3 regions of the Streptomyces sp. NPDC047049 genome follow, and region 3 is predicted to be linked to each of the others. Evidence: predicted binding sites of a transcription regulator. Region 3 holds the regulator's gene; each other region holds the start of a gene.
What was found. Region 3 encodes HrcA, which represses chaperone genes, less so after heat shock. Its sites were predicted from a motif close to TTNGCACTCNGNNNNNCNGAGTGCNAA; they were not measured.
Positions count from the first base shown of each region.

Region 1: a site for HrcA is predicted at 2,718-2,744, ahead of ABZ851_RS26955 (FmdB family zinc ribbon protein). Genes of this name have one in related genera too.
Region 2: a site for HrcA is predicted at 4,068-4,094, ahead of groL (chaperonin GroEL). Genes of this name have one in related genera too.

Region 1 is NZ_JBEYVM010000015.1:25,544-32,370, forward strand. It holds gene ABZ851_RS26945 (potassium/proton antiporter) at 1-957, shown strand, start outside; gene ABZ851_RS26950 (MFS transporter) at 1,320-2,621, shown strand; gene ABZ851_RS26955 (FmdB family zinc ribbon protein) at 2,756-3,127, shown strand; gene ABZ851_RS26960 (S-methyl-5'-thioadenosine phosphorylase) at 3,380-4,213, shown strand; gene mscL (large conductance mechanosensitive channel protein MscL) at 5,084-5,590, shown strand; gene ABZ851_RS26970 (hypothetical protein) at 5,634-5,897, opposite strand; gene ABZ851_RS26975 (MepB family protein) at 6,016-6,597, opposite strand.
Region 2 is NZ_JBEYVM010000012.1:153,517-160,343, forward strand. It holds gene ABZ851_RS25045 (glucosyl-3-phosphoglycerate synthase) at 166-1,128, opposite strand; SAM riboswitch class I at 1,298-1,456, shown strand; gene thrC (threonine synthase) at 1,474-2,757, shown strand; gene ABZ851_RS25055 (MoaD/ThiS family protein) at 2,881-3,159, shown strand; gene ABZ851_RS25060 (cold-shock protein) at 3,583-3,786, shown strand; gene groL (chaperonin GroEL) at 4,222-5,847, shown strand; gene ABZ851_RS25070 (hypothetical protein) at 6,161-6,827, opposite strand, start outside.
Region 3 is NZ_JBEYVM010000002.1:511,309-518,135, reverse strand. It holds gene ABZ851_RS06315 (nitronate monooxygenase) at 1-860, opposite strand, end outside; gene dnaJ (molecular chaperone DnaJ) at 958-2,094, opposite strand; gene hrcA (heat-inducible transcriptional repressor HrcA) at 2,095-3,111, opposite strand; gene ABZ851_RS06300 (MBL fold metallo-hydrolase) at 3,306-4,040, shown strand; gene ABZ851_RS06295 (DUF3097 domain-containing protein) at 4,093-4,926, shown strand; gene ABZ851_RS06290 (Uma2 family endonuclease) at 4,904-5,473, opposite strand; gene hemW (radical SAM family heme chaperone HemW) at 5,581-6,813, opposite strand.

The DNA.
Region 1 (6,827 bases), on a different contig from region 3:
GCCCTGGAACTGGCGATCGGCGCCGCGCTCGGACTGGCTATCGGCTGGCTCGGCGCCTACGGCCTGCGGCACGTGGCACTGCCCGCGTCGGGCCTCTACCCGATCGCGGTCATGGCCATCGCGGTCTCCGCCTACGCGGCCGGTGCGCTGGCGCACGGCTCGGGCTTCCTCGCCGTCTACCTGGCCGCGGTGGTCCTCGGCAACGCCAAGCTGCCGCACGCCCCGGCCACCCGCGGCTTCGCCGAAGGCCTGGGCTGGATCGGCCAGATCGGGATGTTCGTACTGCTCGGCCTGCTGGTCACCCCGCACAACCTGCTGGACGACTTCGTGCCCGCGCTGCTGATCGGCATGATCCTCACGCTCGTGGCCAGGCCGATGTCCGTCTTTGTGGCGCTGATGCCGTTCCGGGTGCCCTGGCCGGAGAAGACCCTGCTGTCATGGGCCGGACTGCGCGGCGCGGTGCCGATCGTGCTGGCCACGATCCCGATGGTGGGCGACGTTCCCGGCAGCGACCGGGTCTTCAACATCGTCTTCGTCCTGGTCGTCGTCTACACCCTGATCCAGGGGCCGACGCTGCCCTGGCTCGCCAGGCGGCTGCAGCTGGGCGACGACGAGGAGGCCGCCGACCTGGGCATCGAGTCCGCTCCCCTGGAACGGCTGCGCGGCCATCTGCTGTCCACGTCCATCGGCCCGGCGTCCCGTATGCACGGCGTCGAGGTCGGTGAGCTGCGGATGCCCGCGGGCGCCGCGGTCACCCTCGTCGTCCGGGACGGCTCCAGCTTCGTGCCGTCGCCCTCGACGGTGCTGCGGCGCGGCGACGAACTGCTGGTGGTCGCCACCGATCCGGTGCGCGACGCGGCCGAGCGACGGCTGCAGGCGGTCTCCCAGGGCGGCAAGCTGGCCGGCTGGCTGGGGACGGGCGGGCCCGCGGGGCGGCGGGAGCACCGGCACCACTGAGGCCCGGACGGGCGCGGGGCGAGGGCTTCAGGGAAGGCTCCCGGGGGGGGCAGGCCCCCGGAGTGCGGGAAATGTGCTGCAGATCTCCACGGATCCCAAGGAAATTTACCTGAAGCCCAGGCCAATCCCAGGGCTTGCCTCGCGATGGCCTGTAGTATGAAAAGGCAACATCGACGAACCAACTCTGCCTGATGCAGAGCTGGCGCGACCGCTCGGCGGCCGCGGTCCTCCTGCCACACGCAGCCACCCTCTCGGTGCGGACCACGCGGTATCACTCGGTCCTGCGCGAGAGGACAGCTCTCGGCGCGTACCCGTGACGACCTCGCGGGTGGCGCGCTACCAGGCGGCAGAAAGGCCCGGCCGTGGCATCCGCGGTCAAGGAATCCCGTTCCGGATACGGACCACTGCTCCGCACCCCTGGTGCATGGACATTCCTGCTGCCCGGCTTTCTGGCCCGGCAGCCCTTCGCCATGCTGACGATCGGCATCGTGCTGCTCGTCGAATCGACCACCGGCTCGTACGGCACCGCAGGCGCGGTCTCCGCCGCCACCGGTGTGTCCATGGCCCTGTTCGCCCCGCAGAGCGGCAAGCTCGCCGACCGTTTCGGCCAGCGCGCGGTGCTGATCCCCGGCGTACTGGTGCACGTCGCCGGCGTCGCCGCACTGATCACCCTCGCCCTCGCCCACGCCCCCCTGTGGGCGCTGATCGCGGTGGCCGTCCCCACGGGCGCCTCGACACCGCAGGTCGGCCCGATGGTGCGGGCCCGCTGGGCCTCCCGGCTCGGCGGCAGCCCGCTGATGCCGACCGCCGCCGCCTTCGAGTCGGTCACCGACGAGTTCACCTTCGTCGTCGGCCCCGTGCTGGCGACCGCGCTGTGCACCGGCATCCACCCCGCGGCCGGTCTGGTCGCCGAGGCCGCGCTGACGCTGGCCGGCGGGCTGCTGTTCGCCTCCCAGCGGCGCAGCCAGCCGCCGGTGCACCGTCCGCAGGCCGGGGACCGGCCGCGCGTCTCGGCGCTGTCGGTGCCCGGCGTGCGCGTCCTGATCGTGGCGTTCCTCGGCATCGGCGCCGTCTTCGGCGGGATGCAGGTCTCGCTGACCGCCTTCACCCAGCACATCGGCCAGCCCGGCATCAACGGCGTGCTCTACGGGATCTTCGCGGGCGGCAACATGCTCGCCGGTATCGCCTGTGGCGCGATCACCTGGAAGGTCGGCCCGCGGCGCCGGCTGCTGGTCGCCTACGGGCTGCTGGCCCTGGCCACCACCCCATTGTGGGCGGTGACCGCACTGCCGCTGCTCGGCGCGGTCGGCCTGGTCGTCGGCCTGTGCATCGCACCGGCCCTGATCACCGGCTACACGCTGGTCGAGTCGCTGGTGCCGGCCGCCGCCCGGACCGAGGCCTTCACCTGGCTGACCGGGGCGGTCGCCCTGGGCCAGGCGGCCGCGGCCACCTCCGCGGGGCAGCTCGCGGACGGCTTCGGGCCGAGCACCGGATTCCTGGTGCCGCTGGCCGGTACGGCACTGGCCCTGACCGTGCTGCTGACGCTCCGCGCCCATCTGCTGCCCCGCTCGTCGGCCCAGGCTGCGGGTGCCCCGGCAGACGGTGCGAACGCGCAGGTCACAGCCGTTTCCGACGACCGGGAACGAGAGCTGGCGCGCGTCTGACGGCCCCTGCCGGACGTCTGACGGAACGTGGAGTCGGTCACCGTACGGCGGTCCACGGTGGACTGACGGGCGGGAATACTGCAATATGGAGCGTCGTTAGCACTCATCGAGTGAGAGTGCCAGGAGGAAGACAAGTGCCGACGTACCAGTACCAGTGCACCGAGTGCGGCGAGGGCCTCGAGGCGGTGCAGAAGTTCACCGATGACTCGCTCACCGAGTGCCCCGGCTGCCAGGGACGCCTCAAGAAGGTGTTCTCCGCGGTCGGCATCGTCTTCAAGGGCTCCGGCTTCTACCGCAACGACAGCCGCGGCTCGTCGTCCAGCAGCAGCCCCGGGAAGAACGCCGCCACCTCGGGCAGCACGTCCTCGTCGGACTCCTCGGGTTCCTCCGACTCCTCGTCGAGCTCTTCGCCGGGCTCCTCGTCCGGCGGCTCGGACAGCAAGTCCAAGGCCCCGGCCGCCGCGTCGTCGTCCGGCAGCACCTCGGGCGCCAGCTCCGCGGCCTGACCCCCAGCTCTCCGGGCCCCGCCGTCATCGACGGCGGGGCTTGTTGCTTCAGTCCCCACCGTCGGCTGACGGCTTGCGCTGCCTTACGCATTGCGCTGCCTTACGCCTTGCGCTGCCTTGCGGTTGCTCTGCCTTGCGGTTGCTCTGCCTTGCGGCTTGCGCTGCCTTCGCCGGCCGTCCTCCGGCTTACGGATTTCTTGCGTCTGCGGCACCCGCCCACTCCGGCCGCCGTACCCCGATAGTGTGACCGGCATGGCTGACGCGGAGATTGGCGTAATCGGCGGATCGGGTTTCTACTCCTTCCTCGACGACGTGACCGAGGTCACGGTGGACACCCCCTACGGGCGCCCCAGCGACTCGCTGTTCCTGGGAGAGATCGCCGGCCGCCGGGTCGCGTTCCTCCCCCGGCACGGCCGCGGCCACCACCTTCCGCCGCACCGCATCAACTACCGCGCCAACCTCTGGGCCCTGCGCTCGCTCGGTGTGCGCCAGGTCCTCGCCCCGTGCGCGGTCGGCGGTCTGCGCACCGAATACGGCCCCGGCACGCTCCTGGTCCCCGACCAGCTCGTCGACCGCACCAAGGCCCGCCCCCAGACCTACTTCGACGGCGAGCCGCTTCCCGACGGGCAGATCCCCAATGTCGTCCACCTGACCTTCGCCGACCCGTACTGCCCCACCGGGCGGCAGGCCTCCCTCAAGGCGGCCCGCGGCCGGGACTGGGAACCCGTCGACGGCGGCACCCTGGTCGTGATCGAAGGCCCCCGCTTCTCGACCCGCGCCGAATCGCGCTGGCACGCCGCCCAGGGCTGGTCGGTGGTCGGCATGACCGGCCACCCCGAAGCCGTCCTGGCCCGCGAACTGAGCCTGTGCTACACCTCCCTGGCCCTGGTCACCGACCTGGACGCGGGCACGGAGACCGGCGACGGCGTCTCCCACGAGGAGGTCTTCCGGGTGTTCGCCGAGAACGTGGGCCGGCTGCGGGAGGTCCTGTTCGACGCGGTCGCCGCCCTCCCGGACACCGCTTCCCGCGCCTGCCTGTGCACCGAGGTCCACACCGGCTGGGACCTGGGCATCGACCTGCCGTAACGGCATCGGAACTGTCTGCCGTATCGGAACTGCCTGCCGTAACCGCCTCGGAACTGCCGTAACGCCGCTCGAACCTGCCTGCCGTCACGCCCTGGGATCTGCCTGCCGTCACGGCTTCGGCGCACTGCCCGGCCTCCCCCTTGCGGGTGGCCGGGTTGTCCACAGGGGCGGGGTCGTCCACAGCCCGGAGCGGGCGGGAGCGGATTCCGGCACGGTGGTGAGCCCGGTCCCTCCGACCTCTCACCGCAGGTGGTGCCTACGATGCCGCATACCCCTTCCGCTCCTCCCTCGTCTCCCTCTCCCCTCTCTCCTTTCTCTCCGTGCTCCCCGCCTCCTTTCCCTCCCCGGGCCGACCCCGCCCTTCTCTCTCCGCCGCTCCCCCCTCCCCCGCGGTGTGACGTGCCGCACTTCTCTCCCGTACGGGCCGGCGGCGGCCGGCGCCGACGGGGCGGGAGCACGCGGCAGCGGATGCTGGCCGCCGGCCTGGCCCTGACCGCCGCGGCACTGGCCTGTGGAGCCTCGTACGGTGCCGTACGAGCCGCGCCCGTCCCCGGCTGCCCGTCGGCCACGGCCGCGGGAGGGCGGTGACCATGCACCGAGATCAAGTGGCATCCGTACTCCCCGCACGCCACACTGCTCCGCATGGCGGGGCATCCGCCGCGCGCCAATGGGGTCGCGCTCACCGCACCACCACCGCGGTATCCGTCCACGGCGTCCGCGGAGTCGATGCCCTCCGCCGGACGGGCACCAGGGCTCCGGCCGATCGCCGGTGCACGGGGCAGGACTGGACACCTCCGCCCTGCCCTGACGTAAGTTGCGGTGCTGACTGTTGGTGCACCATCCGTAGTGAGCGTGGAAAGAGGCTGTCAGGTGAGCGAGAGCAAGGGCGTCCTGCAGGGATTCAAGGAATTCCTGATGCGCGGCAACGTCATCGAACTCGCGGTCGCGGTGGTCGTCGGTGCTGCCTTCACGAACATCGTGAACGCCGTGGTCAAGGGCATCATCAACCCGATCGTCGGCGCGCTCGGTTCGCAGAATCTCGATCACTACCAGTCCTGCCTGACCGAGACCTGCGCCAAGGATCCCAAGACGGGCGCCTTCGCCGACGGTATTTACATCCTCTGGGGCTCGGTGCTCAGCGCCGCCCTGACGTTCCTGATCACCGCCGCGGTCGTCTACTTCCTCATGATCCTTCCGATCAACAAGTGGAAGGAGCGCCAGACGGCCAGGAAGGCGGACGAGAGCATCCCCGCGGACCCGACCGAGATCCAGCTGCTCATCGAGATCCGCGACGCGCTGATCGCGCAGCGCACCGGCTCACCGTCCGCGCCGTCCTCCGGCACGGGGATCATCGGCACACAGAAGTCTCAGCAGTAGCAGGCGCCAACGGCGGCGGGCCCGCGCCGCCCCCTCGCCTCGCTCAGAGGTGGTGGGGCGGCTTTTCGTCGAGGAAGCGGGCCAGGTCGGCGGCGCTGTCACCGCGGTCCGGGCGCTCGCCCCAGCCACGGTCGGTGTCGTCCGAGGACTGCTGGTTCAGCGGGTCGTCGAAGATCAGCCTCGCGGCGGGCTTGGGGGCCGGGCGCACAGCCGGCGAAGGCGCAGCGGCCTGTGCGGCCTCGGACGCCTCTCGGGACGCGTCCCGGGGCACGTCTTCGGACGCGTCCTGGGACGTGTCCTGGGGCATGGGGGCCGACTCGGGTTCGGGGCTGGTGCTCACCCCTTCAGGGTACGGGCGCGCGGGGAGCGGTCACCGCTCAGCACGGGCCCGCGTCCCCGCCCACCGGCCATCGGGGCCCTGTCGCTCAGGGGCGGTGGCCGGGGAGGTGGAGGGTCCGGGCACGGGTCCGGTCAAGGGCGCCGTCGGCACCGATCGGCAGGAAGTGGTCCAGCTGCCACGCCTGTGCGCTGCGGGCCTGGCGACTGACCGTCTCCACCCACGGCGGGTAAATGCGGAACGCACGCTTTCCGCCCGTGCCGCTGCGGGAGACGATGCCCCGCTCGGCGAGCACATCCCGCGGGAAGACGAAGTGCCCGAAGTGCCCGTCCTGGCGGCTGCTGATGACGAAGAGATCGACCGCGTCCGCGGAGTCGAACGGCTGAATCGGCCCGCCGGGGCTCCGCTTCCACACCGTGACGAACTGGCCGGCCTTGGTCGGGGTCGTCTTGGCCACCCGGAACCTGACGGCCGAGCCGTCGAGAGTGAATTCATGGGCCGCGTACTCCGCGCTCTCCGCTTCGGGCACCGGCCGCGAGCAGGCGAACCCGCACGGGTCATACACCCTCGTCTTCGCCGCAAGAAGCTCCTCGTGCAGCGATTCCCCGCCCGCCCAGGGCTCGGAACCTGCGGGGCCCTGCGCAGCGGATTCCGCGGGATGTGTCGCCATTGCGCCATCGTGCCATTGCCGGCCCTCACGCGGGTCAGCGGGACAGCCGGGGCCCGCGGGCCGGTGCGGCGGGCGCCTCGCGCCTTACCGGCCCGTGTCGTGGGTCGGTATGGGCTGCGGGCGGTGGCCGTCGCGGGGGCGGGTCGGCGGGCCCTGGGAGGCGCGGCTGCGCCTGAGGAGCCGGTTCCGGTTGGTGCCGGGCAGGGGATGGCGGGGGTGGGCGTACTCGT
Region 2 (6,827 bases), on a different contig from region 3:
ATATGCGTTTCCCTCCTGGGAGTTGGGGGAGGTGGGCCGCGTGACGTCCGGGGTCGCCAGGTCAGGGGGGCGCTGGGGTCGGCACCGGCGACACGCCCGGGGTGCGGCTTCGGATGCCGTCCGTCGTCACCTGTCAGCCGCGGGGAGGCCGAGGGGCGCCGCCCCTCACGCCGCCCGCCGCTCCGCGTACTCCGGGATCTCGGCCATCGGCGGACGCTCCTCGGTGTCCACGTCCGTCGTACGGGGGACGAAGCCGTCGGCGCCGCGGTCGAACTGGGTGAGCCGGGGGCGCACCAAGTGGCCGCGGGCCAGGCGGAGCTGGGCGGTGCGGTAGATCGCGGCGGCCATCCGGCCGAGGGCCTGGCCGTCCTGGTGGCGGTGTTTGCGGACGCCGACGTCGACCTGGGCGAGGGCGTCGAGGCCGACGGTGTGCAGGGCGTCGACGAGCAGGCCGAGCTCGACGCCGTAGCCGACGGGGAAGGGGAGGCGTTCGAGGAGGGAGCGGCGGGCCGCGTACTCGCCGCCCAGCGGCTGGACGAAGCCGGCCAGCTGCGGCCAGTGCAGGTTCAGCAGCGGGCGGGCGACCAGCTCGGTGACCCGGCCGCCCTGGCCGGCGCCGGCGCCCTCGGTGCCGGTCTCCAGCGGGCGGTCGTACATCGCCTTCACGAACTGGATGTCCGGCTCGGTCAGCAGCGGGCCGACGATCCCGGAGACGAAGGCGGCGGAGAATTCGCGCAGGTCGGCATCGATGAAGCAGATGATGTCGCCGGTGGTGGCCAGCAGGGAGCGCCACAGCACCTCGCCCTTGCCGGGGAGGGCCGGCAGCCGCGGCAGGACGCTGTCGCGGGGGACCACCCGGGCGCCGGCCGCCGCCGCGACCTCGGCGGTGCGGTCGGTGGAGCCGGAGTCCAGCACGATCAGCTCATCGACGAGCGGGACCGGCCCGGTCATCAGCTCGGCGCGGATCACCGCCACGATCGCCCCGACCGTGGCCTCCTCATCGAGCGCCGGCAGGACGACACTGACCGTGCGGCCCGACTGGTGCTTCGCCTCCAGCAGCTGCCCCAGCGGGCGGTCCGCGGCGGACCAGGAGCGGCTGCTCAGCCAGCGCTCCACCTCTTCCAGCACGTCTACGACTCCTCGGTCGCCGCCGGATCGGCGGCCTTGTGATCCATCTCGCGGTTCGGACGACTATCTCAACCGTCAGTGCCGTCGGTTACAGTCTTGAACAACGCGGATGACCGTCGCATGTCGGGGTCCGCGCCACAAACGCCTGGGTTTCGGCCCAGCGCCATACCGCTCATCCAGAGGGGCAGAGGGATACGGCCCGTTGAAGCCCCGGCAACCCTCCAGCCGGTCTTGCCGCAAGGACGCTGACGTCCCGCGCGCGAGGCTCCCGGCTAGGGAAGGTGCCAAATCCGTCTCGTGGCGAGATTCGCCGCGAGGAAGATGAGGAGAAAGGGCCTCGCCTCCATGGCTGTGCAAGTCACCGAAAACACCCCCACCGTCGCTCTGGGCCCCGCTGTCGCGCTGTCCTGCCGCGAGTGCGGACAGCGCAATCCGCTCGGCCCGATCTTCGCGTGCCAGGACTGTTTCGGGCCGCTCGAAGTCGCGTACGACCTGCCGAGCGGCGACCCCGAGGGTCTGAAGAAGCAGATCGAGGCCGGTCCGGACAACATCTGGCGCTACGCCCCGCTGCTGCCCGTCCCCGCCGACGTCGCCGACAAGCCCAACCTGAACCCCGGCTTCACCAAGCTCGTCCAGGCCGACCGGCTCGCCGCCGAGCTGGGCGTCACCGGCGGGCTGTACGTCAAGGACGACTCGGGCAACCCGACGCACTCCTTCAAGGACCGCGTCGTGGCGATCGCCGTCGAGGCCGCCCGCGCCTTCGGCTTCACCACCCTCTCCTGCTCCTCCACCGGCAACCTCGCCGGCGCGGTCGGCGCCGCGGCGCGCCGGGCCGGCTTCAAGTCCTGCGTGTTCATCCCGCACGACCTGGAGGCCGGCAAGGTCGTCATGGCCGCGGTCTACGGCGGTGACCTGGTCGGCATCGAGGGCAACTACGACGACGTCAACCGCTTCTGCTCCGAGCTCATCGGCGACCCGCTGGGCGAGGGCTGGGGCTTCGTCAACGTCAATCTGCGCCCCTACTACGGCGAGGGTTCCAAGACCCTGGCGTACGAGATCTGCGAGCAGCTGGGCTGGCGGCTCCCGGACCAGATCGTCATCCCGATCGCGTCCGGCTCGCAGCTCACGAAGATCGACAAGGGGCTCAAGGAGCTGATCGCCCTCGGCCTGGTCGAGGACAAGCCGTACAAGATCTTCGGCGCCCAGGCGGAGGGCTGCTCCCCGGTGTCCGCGGCCTTCAAGGACGGGCACGACGTGGTCCGCCCGCAGAAGCCGAAGACCATCGCCAAGTCGCTGGCGATCGGCAACCCGGCCGACGGCCCGTACGTGCTCGACATCGCCCGCCGCACGGGCGGCGCGGTCGAGGACGTCAACGACGAGCAGATCGTGGACGCGATCAAGCTGCTGGCCAGGACGGAAGGCATCTTCGCGGAGACCGCGGGCGGCGTGACCGTCGGCGTGACCAAGAAGCTGATCGAGGACGGCGTGCTCGACCCGTCCCTGACCACCGTCGTCCTGAACACCGGAGACGGCCTCAAGACGCTGGACGCGGTCGCCCCGACCTCCGGTCCCACGGCCACGATCCGTCCGGACCTGGACGCGTTCCGCGCGGCCGGCCTGGCCGGCTGAGGCCGCCGGCCCCGTCCGCGCACGGGGCCGCGCCACCTCCGCCGCGAGGCCGCCGGCCCGTCCGCCACGAGGCCGCGCCACCGTCCCCGAACTCGTACTCCGCAATACCCGGAAGGCAGAACCATGAGCGTGAAGGTCCGCATCCCCACCATCCTCCGCACCTACACCGGCGGCCAGGCCGAGGTCGCCGCCGAGGGCGCGACCCTCTCCGAGGTGATCGCCGACCTGGAGCAGAACCACCAGGGCATCGCCGCCCGGGTGCTCGACGACGCCGGCAAGCTGCGCCGCTTCGTGAACGTCTACGTCAACGACGACGACGTGCGCTTCGAGCAGGGCCTTCAGACGCCGACCCCGGACGGTGCGGGCGTCTCGATCATTCCGGCGGTAGCCGGAGGCTGCTGATTTGCGCCAATTCTTGGCCTGCTTGACCGGAATTGCCCCGTCCGCCAGAAAGCGGACGGGGCAATTCCATGTTGTGAAAGGAGATACCATTGGGGTGATACCCCTCCGCTATAGCGCGTGCGTGTGCCGAACGCATATGAGATCGCGATCAGTTGTGCCCAAAGTGTGGGCAACATATGTCGCTTAGGTGAGCTATGCCCGGCCCGACTTGCCCGGGAGAACCGGGATTTCGCCGCATATAGCCGATTCTCCGGCCCCAGAATTCTCGTCCGATTGACCTGTTGCGCTGGGCATCTGTGCAGATACATTCAGCGGCGGTCGACGCGTTCCGGCGCACACCCCACAGGGCTTTCATGGGGTGAGGTCTGACCCGGGTCCGCGGAGTGCGGTCCTGCGCAAGGGCCAGTAATAGGGGAGTTAGGCATGGCTCAGGGCACCGTCAAGTGGTTCAACGCGGAGAAGGGGTACGGCTTCATCGCGGTCGACGGTGGTGCGGATGTTTTCGTCCACTACAGCGCGATCCAGATGGACGGTTACCGCACCCTTGAGGAGGGTCAGCGGGTCGAGTTCGAGATCTCGCAGGGCCAGAAGGGGCCGCAGGCGGACATGGTCCGGGTGGCCGGCTGAGGCGCCGACCGACTGCTGCGTAGTGAAGGCCCGTACCCCTGAGGGGTGCGGGCCTTCTGCTGTCCGCTGACGGCGGCCTTCGGCTGTCGCCACGCCCGTCGACCGCTGTTCGCTGTCCGCTGTCGGCGGACGGGCGGGTGCGGGGCGGGTGCGGGCTGCGGGCCGGCGGACCCCGGGGGACCTGCCTCACCCGTCATTCCCACGGGGCTCGGGCGCCACCCCGATGGGAGGCATCTTCGAAGCTGCCTTGCACTCACGGGGGGCGAGTGCTAATCATTGCGTTAGCACTCTCCCAGTGAGAGTGACAACGAAGGACCGGGTCGGTGAGGCCCGTAGGCCGGGTGGGGCAAGGAACCACACAGGTCTGCAGGTCGTCCGTCGCGGGCGCCAGCCAGGTCCGGAGCAATCCACCCCAGTCCGGGAGGACCACTTCACATGGCCAAGATCATCGCGTTCGACGAGGAGGCACGGCGCGGTCTCGAGCGCGGGATGAACCAGCTCGCCGACGCCGTCAAGGTCACCCTCGGCCCCAAGGGCCGCAACGTCGTCCTCGAGAAGAAGTGGGGCGCCCCCACGATCACCAACGATGGTGTGTCCATCGCCAAGGAGATCGAGCTCGAGGACCCGTACGAGAAGATCGGCGCCGAGCTGGTCAAGGAGGTCGCGAAGAAGACGGACGACGTCGCCGGTGACGGCACGACGACCGCGACCGTCCTGGCCCAGGCTCTGGTCCGCGAGGGCCTGCGCAACGTCGCCGCCGGCGCCAACCCGATGGCCCTCAAGCGCGGCATCGAGCGCGCCGTCGAGGCCGTCTCCGCCGCCCTGCTGGAGCAGGCCAAGGACGTGGAGACCAAGGAGCAGATCGCTTCGACCGCCTCCATCTCCGCCGCTGACACCCAGATCGGCGAGCTGATCGCCGAGGCCATGGACAAGGTCGGCAAGGAAGGCGTCATCACCGTCGAGGAGTCCCAGACCTTCGGTCTGGAGCTGGAGCTCACCGAGGGTATGCGCTTCGACAAGGGCTACATCTCGGCGTACTTCGCGACCGACATGGAGCGCATGGAAGCCGCGCTCGACGACCCGTACATCCTGATCGTCAACTCGAAGATCAGCAACGTGAAGGACCTGCTCCCGCTGCTGGAGAAGGTCATGCAGTCGGGCAAGCCCCTGCTGATCATCGCCGAGGACGTCGAGGGCGAGGCCCTGTCGACCCTGGTCGTCAACAAGATCCGTGGCACCTTCAAGTCCGTCGCCGTCAAGGCCCCGGGCTTCGGTGACCGCCGCAAGGCCATGCTCGGCGACATCGCCATCCTCACCGGTGGCACCGTCATCTCCGAGGAGGTCGGCCTCAAGCTGGAGAACGCCGGTCTCGAACTGCTCGGCCGCGCCCGCAAGGTCGTCATCACCAAGGACGAGACCACCATCGTCGACGGTGCCGGCGACAGCGAGCAGGTCCAGGGCCGGGTCAACCAGATCCGCGCCGAGATCGAGAACAGCGACTCGGACTACGACCGCGAGAAGCTGCAGGAGCGTCTGGCGAAGCTGGCCGGCGGCGTGGCCGTCATCAAGGCCGGTGCCGCCACCGAGGTCGAGCTCAAGGAGCGCAAGCACCGCATCGAGGACGCCGTTCGCAACGCGAAGGCGGCCGTCGAAGAGGGCATCGTCGCCGGTGGTGGCGTGGCCCTGCTCCAGGCCTCCTCGGTCTTCGAGAAGCTGGACCTGGACGGCGACGAGGCCACCGGCGCCAACGCCGTGAAGCTCGCGCTGGAGGCCCCGCTCAAGCAGATCTCCGTCAACGGCGGCCTTGAGGGCGGCGTCGTGGTGGAGAAGGTGCGCAACCTGCCCGTGGGTCACGGCCTCAACGCCGCGACCGGCGACTACGTCGACATGATCGCCGAGGGCATCATCGACCCGGCCAAGGTCACGCGCTCCGCGCTGCAGAACGCCGCCTCCATCGCGGCGCTGTTCCTCACCACCGAGGCCGTCATCGCCGACAAGCCGGAGAAGGCCGCCGCGGCGGGCGCTCCGGGCGGCATGCCGGGCGGTGACATGGACTTCTGATCCTCGCGGATCAGACACCGGTCCTCCCGGACCGCACGTCCAGACGTACGTCGGGGCGGCACCCTCCTCCCAGGGGGTGCCGCCCCGGCGGCGTTTTCGGGGGCGTCCGGCGTCGGCTGCGGCTGGGACGTGTCTTTCGGACAGGACGCTTCACTACACGGTGACGTCCGGCCCGGCGAGGGCCGCTCGCGCCTCTTGGATGCCCGGGGCGCCGGATGCAGATACAGGACGCGATCGTGTCCGGGGCGAGTGCTGCTCTCAGAGCGGCCCGAGGCCAGTGACGTACCGAGTGGAGGCGGAGCCACCCGTCGGATCAGGCGTCGGCGAGGAAGTCGATGGCGCGTTCATCCAGTTCGGCCGCGCAGCGTACGCCGCGGGCGCGGAATCGGGCGAGGTCGCCGCGCATGCGGGTGACTGCCTTGCGGGTGCGCACGGACCGTACGCCGTCCATGTGGTCGAGGGCCCGGTTCCAGGTGGTGCACGCTTGCTCGATCTGGCCGCGCTTGAGCTGCATCTCGGCGCCGGCGACCAGGTCCAGGGCGACGATGCGGGCGTAGGTGCCCGCGGGGCGGGCGCCGGCGGCGCGGTCGTAGTGCTCGGCGGCGGTGCGGTGGTCGCCGAGCGTCTCGTAGACCTTGGCGTTGCGCGAGTACACCGACGCGGCCGGAGGCCCCCAGGCCAGGGCCCAGAACGGCACTTCGTCGCCGGGGCCGGCGGTCAGCAGGGTGCTCGCCCGCTCGGCTTCGGCAAGGGCGGCCGTGCGCCGTCCGGCCTTGGCCAGGGTGTGGGCGTGGACGACGCGGAAGAGGGATTCGGTCTGGGCGTCGACCTTGCCGTTGGCGTGGTTCAGCCCCGTCTCGGCCAGGCCGAGACAGTGTTCGGGACGGTGCAACTTGAGCCCTTGCATGGCCATCGTGCGCATCACGAACCCGTCGTGCCCGGTGACGCCGGATTCGACGGCGAGTGCGTAGGACTGAAGG
Region 3 (6,827 bases):
TCGCGCAGGAAGCGGTTGACCAGTCCGCGGGCGGGCCGCCCGGAGAACGCCCGGGTCAGCTCGGTATGCGTGAACAGCGGGTTGGTCAGCGCCTGCTTGTGCAGCGGGTTGGCGCCCGATTCGGGGGTGGCGAGGAAAGCGGTGCCCAGCTGCGCCATGCTCGCCCCGGCGGCCAGCACCGACGCGATCTGCGCCCCGCGCATCAGCCCGCCCGCGGCGATCACCGGGATCTGCACGGCCTCACGGACCTGGCCGAGCAGCGCCAGCAGCCCCAGCCCCGAGCCGGTCCCGTCCGCATGCGGATCGTCCCGGTGGGTGCCCTGGTGGCCGCCGGCCTCCACGCCCTGCACGCACACCGCGTCGGCGCCCGACCACTGGGCGGCCTGCGCCTCGGCGGCGGTGGTGACCGTGACGACCGTGTACGTGCCGACCGCGGCGAAGGAGTCGAGGACGGCGCGCGAGGGGCAGCCGAAGGTGAAGGACACCACCGGCACCGGATCGTCCCGCAGGGTCGCGAGCTTGGCCTCGTAGCCGTCGTCGATGGGGCCGTCGGTGTCACCGAGCTCGGTCTCGTACCAGGCGGCCTCGCCCGCGAGTTGTTCGCGGTAGACCTCGACGACGGAGCCGTCGGCCAGCGAGGGCTGCGGCATGAAGAGGTTGACGCCGAAGGGCCGGTCGGTCAGCGACCGCAGCTGTTTGATCTCCTGGTACATGCCGTCGGCGGTTTTGTAGCCGGCGGCGAGGAAGCCGAGGCCGCCGGCGCCGCAGACGGCGGCGGCCAGCTCCGGTCCGGAGCCGCCTCCCGCCATCGGGGCCTGCACGATCGGATGGCGGCAGAGATCGGTCAGTGCGGTGGGCATGAGCACATCGTGTCACGCCCACCGCACCGTTCCGAACCGGGGCCGAGGCCGCCGCGCCGCCGGGTGGAACGGCTGCGGCCCCCGGGCTCACCTGGGGCTATCGCCCGTTGAACGCATCCTTCAGACGCGAGAAGAGACCCTGCTGTCCGGGCTGGAACTGCCCCGTGGGCCGCTCCTCCCCGCGGAGCTTGGCCAGCCGCCGCAGCAGATCTTCCTGGTCGGGGTCGAGCTTGGACGGTGTCTGCACCTCGACGTGGACGATGAGGTCGCCCCGGCCGCCGCCGCGCAGATGGGTCACGCCGCGCTGGTGCAGCGGAATCGACTGGCCGGACTGGGTACCGGGCCGGACATCGATCTCCTCCACGCCGTCCAGCGTCTCCAGCGGGCACTTCGTGCCCAGCGCCGCCGCCGTCATGGGAATGGTGACCGTGCAGTGCAGATCGTCGCCGCGCCGCTGGAAGACCGAGTGCGCGACCTCGTGGATCTCCACGTAGAGATCACCGGCGGGGCCGCCGCCGGGGCCGACCTCGCCCTCGCCCGCGAGCTGGATGCGGGTGCCGTTGTCGACACCGGCCGGGATCTTGACGGTGAGCGTGCGGCGCGAGCGGATCCGGCCGTCGCCGGCGCACTCGTGGCACGGCGTCGGCACGACCGTGCCGAAGCCCTGGCACTGCGGGCACGGCCTGGACGTCATGACCTGGCCGAGGAAGGACCGGGTGACCTGGGAGACCTCACCGCGGCCGCGGCACATGTCGCAGGTCTGCGCCGAGGTGCCGGGGGCCGCGCCCTCACCGCTGCAGGTCGTACAGACGACGGCGGTGTCGACCTGGATGTCCTTGGTGGTGCCGAAGGCGGCTTCGTTCAGCTCGATGTCGAGCCGGATCATGGCGTCCTGGCCACGGCGGGTGCGCGAGCGCGGTCCGCGCTGCGACGCGGTGCCGAAGAAGGCGTCCATGATGTCGGAGAAGTTGCCGAAGCCCGCACCGAAGCCGCCCGCGCCCTGGCCGCCGCCGGCCTGCGAGAGGGGGTCCCCGCCGAGGTCGTAGACCTGCTTCTTCTGCGGGTCCGACAGCACCTCGTAAGCGGCGTTGATCTCCTTGAACCGCTCCTGGGTCTTCGGATCCGGGTTCACGTCCGGGTGCAGCTCGCGCGCCAGCCGGCGGAAGGCCTTCTTGATCTGGTCCTGCGAGGCGTCGCGGCCGATGCCGAGGACCGAGTAGTAATCCGTGGCCACTTACGACTCCGCGAGGATTTGTCCGACGTAACGTGCCACTGCGCGTACCGCTCCCATCGTTCCGGGGTAGTCCATGCGGGTCGGTCCGACCACGCCGAGTTTGGCGACTGCCTCGTCGCCCGAACCGTAGCCGACCGTGACGACCGATGTGGACGCCAGGCCTTCATGGGCATTCTCATGCCCGATGCGTACGGTCATGCCCGAGTCCTTGGCCTCCCCGAGCAGCTTGAGCATCACCACATGCTCCTCAAGGGCTTCCAGCACCGGCCGGATGGTCAGGGGGAAATCGTGTCCGAAGCGCGTGAGATTGGCGGTGCCGCCGATCATCAGGCGCTCTTCGGTCTCTTCCACCAGAGTTTCCAGCAACACCGACAGCACTGTCGAGACCGTGCCGCGGTCGTCCTGCTCGAAGGACTCCGGAAGATCCTGCACCAACTGCGGCACATCCGCGAACCGGCGGCCGACGACCCGGCTGTTGAGCCGGGCCCGCAGATCCGCCAGGGAGGTTTCGCCGAACGGTGCCTGGCAGTCGATGAGCCGCTGCTCGACCCGGCCGGTGTCCGTGATCAGTACGAGCATCAGCCGGGCCGGGGCCAGGGCCAGCAGCTCGACGTGCCGGACCGTGGACCGGGTCAGGGACGGGTACTGCACGACGGCGACCTGCCGGGTCAGCTGCGCCAGCAGCCGGACCGTGCGGCCCACCACGTCGTCGAGGTCGACGGCGCCGTCCAGGAAGTTCTGGATGGCCCGCCGCTCCGGGCTGGACAGCGGCTTGACGCCGGCCAGCTTGTCGACGAACAGGCGGTAGCCCTTGTCGGTCGGGATCCGCCCGGCGCTGGTGTGCGGCTGGGCGATGAACCCCTCGTCCTCCAGGACCGCCATGTCGTTGCGGACGGTGGCCGGGGAGACCCCGAGCCGGTGGCGTTCGGTGAGCGCCTTGGAGCCGACCGGCTCCTCCGTCCCGACGTAGTCCTGGACGATGGCGCGCAGCACCTCCAGCCTGCGTTCACTGAGCATCCCGCGCACCTCCAGTCCGGCCGTCCGCCGCTTCGTTTCTCCTGGCACTCACACGGGCCGAGTGCCAGACCTTGAGCCAGTGTACGGCCGGGTAGCACGGGCGCGGCAAGGGCGGGCGCGCGGAGTACCCGTCCGATGACCGTGATCGGCCGATCTGTCGGGCAACGCTATCGCGATGGCGCTAGCGTCTCGGTATGCGTACTGCTTGGGAAGAGGCCGGCTGGGAACGGCTCGGTGACGGTGTCGCCAGGCGCCGGATGCCGGGCTGGGACGAGACGATCGGGGTGATCGCGGGGAGCACCGGGGTGATGATCGTCGACACCGGCGCGACCCTGCGCGACGGCGCGGATCTGCGCCGGACGATCCGCGGGGTGCTGGGCCGGGACGTGACGCATATCGCGCTCACCCACCCCCACTTCGATCATGTGCTGGGCACGGCCGCCTTCGCGGGCGTCGCGGTGTTCGGGGCGGCCGGACTGGGCGAGCTGCTGCGCCGCGGCAAGGACGAGCTGCGGCACGACGCGATCCGGCACGGCGTCGCGCGGGACGCCGCCGCGGAGGCCGCCGATCTGCTCGTCGCCCCGCACCACCAGGTGCACGGCCAGCTGACCGTCGAGCTGGGCGACCGGCAGGTGCTGCTCGCCAATGTCGGCCCCGGGCACACCGCCCACGATCTGGCGGTCCTGGTACCGGGCCGGGGCGGCGAGCCGGAGATCGTCTTCTGCGGTGACCTGGTCGAGGAGTCCGGCGAACCCCAGGCGGGCCCCGACGCCCTGCCGCGGCAGTGGCCCGGCGCGCTGGACCGGCTGCTGGCCCTCGGCGGCGAGGAGGCGCGGTACGTTCCCGGCCATGGCGCCGTGGTGGACGCCCGCTTCGTCCGCGCCCAACGCGACGCCCTGGCGGCCCGCTTCGGCGTGGCGCCTTCCTGACCCCGCTCCTGACCCCCTGCCCGCCCCCTCCCGACGGAACAGGCCCCACACGATGCAGAACAGGCACTACAGCCCGGACCTCACCCCACCGTGGAAGAAGCAGCGGCCCGCGCCCGAGGTGCCGGCCGAGCCCGATCTGGTCGTCGAGGAGGTCACCTCGGGCTTCTGCGGCGCCGTGATCCGCTGCGAGAAGACGGCGCAGGGCCCGACGGTCACCCTGGAGGACCGCTTCGGCAAGCACCGGGTCTTCCCCATGGAGCCGCGCGGCTTCCTCCTGGAGGGGCGGGTGGTCACGCTCGTACGCCCCCAGGACCGGCCGGCGCCCGCCGCGCCGGCGCGTACGGCATCGGGATCACTCGCCGTGCCCGGCGCCCGCGCACGGGTCGCCCGCGCCGGGCGCATCTATGTGGAGGGCCGGCACGACGCCGAGCTGGTGGAGCGGGTGTGGGGCGACGACCTGCGCATCGAGGGCGTGGTCGTGGAGTACCTGGAGGGCATCGACGACCTGCCGGCGATCGTCCGCGGCTTCGCCCCCGGCCCGGACGCCCGCCTCGGCGTCCTCGTCGACCATCTCGTACCCGGCTCGAAGGAGTCGCGCATCGCGGCCGGGGTGACCGGGGACCATGCGCTGGTGGTGGGCCACCCCTACATCGACATCTGGGAGGCGGTGAAGCCGTCCTCGGTCGGGATCGCGGCCTGGCCGTCCGTTCCGCACGGGCAGGACTGGAAGACCGGGGTGTGCCGGGCGCTGGGCTGGCCGGAGAACACGGGCGCCGCCTGGCAGCGCATCCTGTCCTGCGTGCGCTCCTACAAGGACCTGGAGCCGGCGCTGCTGGGGCGGGTGGAGGAGCTGATCGACTTCGTCACGGCCGGCGGTGGCGGGTGACGGCAGGAAGAGTGCCGAACCGGGAGGTGTCCAGCGTGATGCCGAGGGTGTCGACGCGGAGCGCAACACCGAACGGGACGGTGCGCTGCACCTCGTAGTCGGCGTCCTCTCCCGCGCCGCCCGGTTCCGTCAGCAGTACGCAGCGGGCGTCGTACGGGTCGATGATCAGATACCCGGGGACGCTCCCGGCGGCGTAAACCGAGCGCTTCAAGCCGTAGTCACGGTCAGCGCTGCGCAGGGAAACCACCTCGGCCAACAGCGTCACGTCCGAGGCGGGTACGAGCCATCCGGAACCCTCGCCCCTTCCGCACTCCAGCACCACGAGGTCGGGCTGGGGCTTGCTGAGCTCCCCCGGGAACGAGACGTGCTGGGTCGCGAACCTGTGCCAGCGGTCGTGCGGAATCTGGCCCGTCACCTCGCTGACGATCGTGTTGTGGACGATATCCGTCCCGCCGGTCAGCAGGATCTCCCGGCGCAGGAGCTCCGCCCGCAGCCCCTCCGGCGGCTCGAACGCCGCGAAGTACTCCTCGATGTGCTGATCATGCACTGTGGCCAACCGCCCAACTGTCTTTGCGTGCAGGGGTACCGCCTGCAGCCTAGGGACGGCGTGGCCGGGTGGGCCGGGCCTCGGGACGGGATCCCCCGGCCGAGTGATCAGTCCACCAGATCCCGCACCACCGCATCCGCCAGCAGCCGCCCCCGGAGTGTCAGGACAGCCCGCCCACGGCCGTACGGACCGGCCTCCAGCAGGCCGTCCTCCAAGGCGCGGGACGCCGCCCGCGCCCCCGCCGGGGCCAGGATGTCCAGGGGGCAGCCGTCCGCCAGCCGCAGTTCCAGGAGGATGCGTTCGACCCGGCGGTCCTCGTCCGTGAGGAGTTCGCGGCCGACGCCCGGGGAGCGGCCTTCGGAGAGGGCCTGGGCGTAGGCGCCGGGGTGTTTGACGTTCCACCAGCGGACGCCGCCGACGTGGCTGTGGGCGCCGGGGCCCGCGCCCCACCAGTCGGCGCCGGTCCAGTACAGCTCGTTGTGGCGGCAGCGGGCGGCGTCGGTGGTGGCCCAGTTGGAGACCTCGTACCAGCGGAAACCGGCCGCGGCGAGGCGTTCGTCGGCGATGAGGTAGCGGTCGGCGTGGACGTCGTCGTCGGTCATCGCCACCTCGCCGCGGCGGATCCGGCGGGCCAGCTGGGTGCCCTCCTCGACGATCAGGGCGTAGGCGGAGACATGGTCGGGGCCGGCCCCGATCACGGCATCCAGGGAGGCGCGCCAGTCGTCGTCGGTCTCACCGGGGGTGCCGTAGATCAGGTCGAGGTTGACGTGGTCGAAGCCGGCCGCGCGGGCCTCGGCGACGCAGGCCTCGGGACGGCCGGGGGTGTGGGTACGGTCGAGGATCTTCAGGACGTGCTGCCGGGCGCTCTGCATGCCGAAGGAGACGCGGTTGAAGCCGCCCGCGAGCAGCCCGTCGAGGTAGCGGGGGCCGACGGACTCCGGGTTGGCCTCGGTGGTGATCTCCGCGCCCGGCGCCAGGCCGAACTCCTCGCGGATCGCGGCCAGCATCCGGCCGAGATCCGCCGCGGGCAGCAGGGTCGGGGTGCCGCCGCCGACGAAGACCGTCTCGACGGGGCGCGGGTCGTCGCCCAGCACCTTGCGGGCCAGCCGGATCTCGTCCACGACGGTGTCGGCGTAGTTGTCGCGGGAGGCCAGGGCGCCGCCGGAGCCGCGCAGCTCGCTCGCGGTGTAGGTGTTGAAGTCGCAGTAGCCGCAGCGGGTCGCGCAGTACGGCACATGCAGATAGAAGCCCAGGGGCCGGCCGGCGGCGGCCGCCGGCGTATGACCGGGCAGCGCCCCGTCCTCGGGCATCGGCTCACCATCGGGCAGTGCGGAAGGCATGGGAACCATTGTCC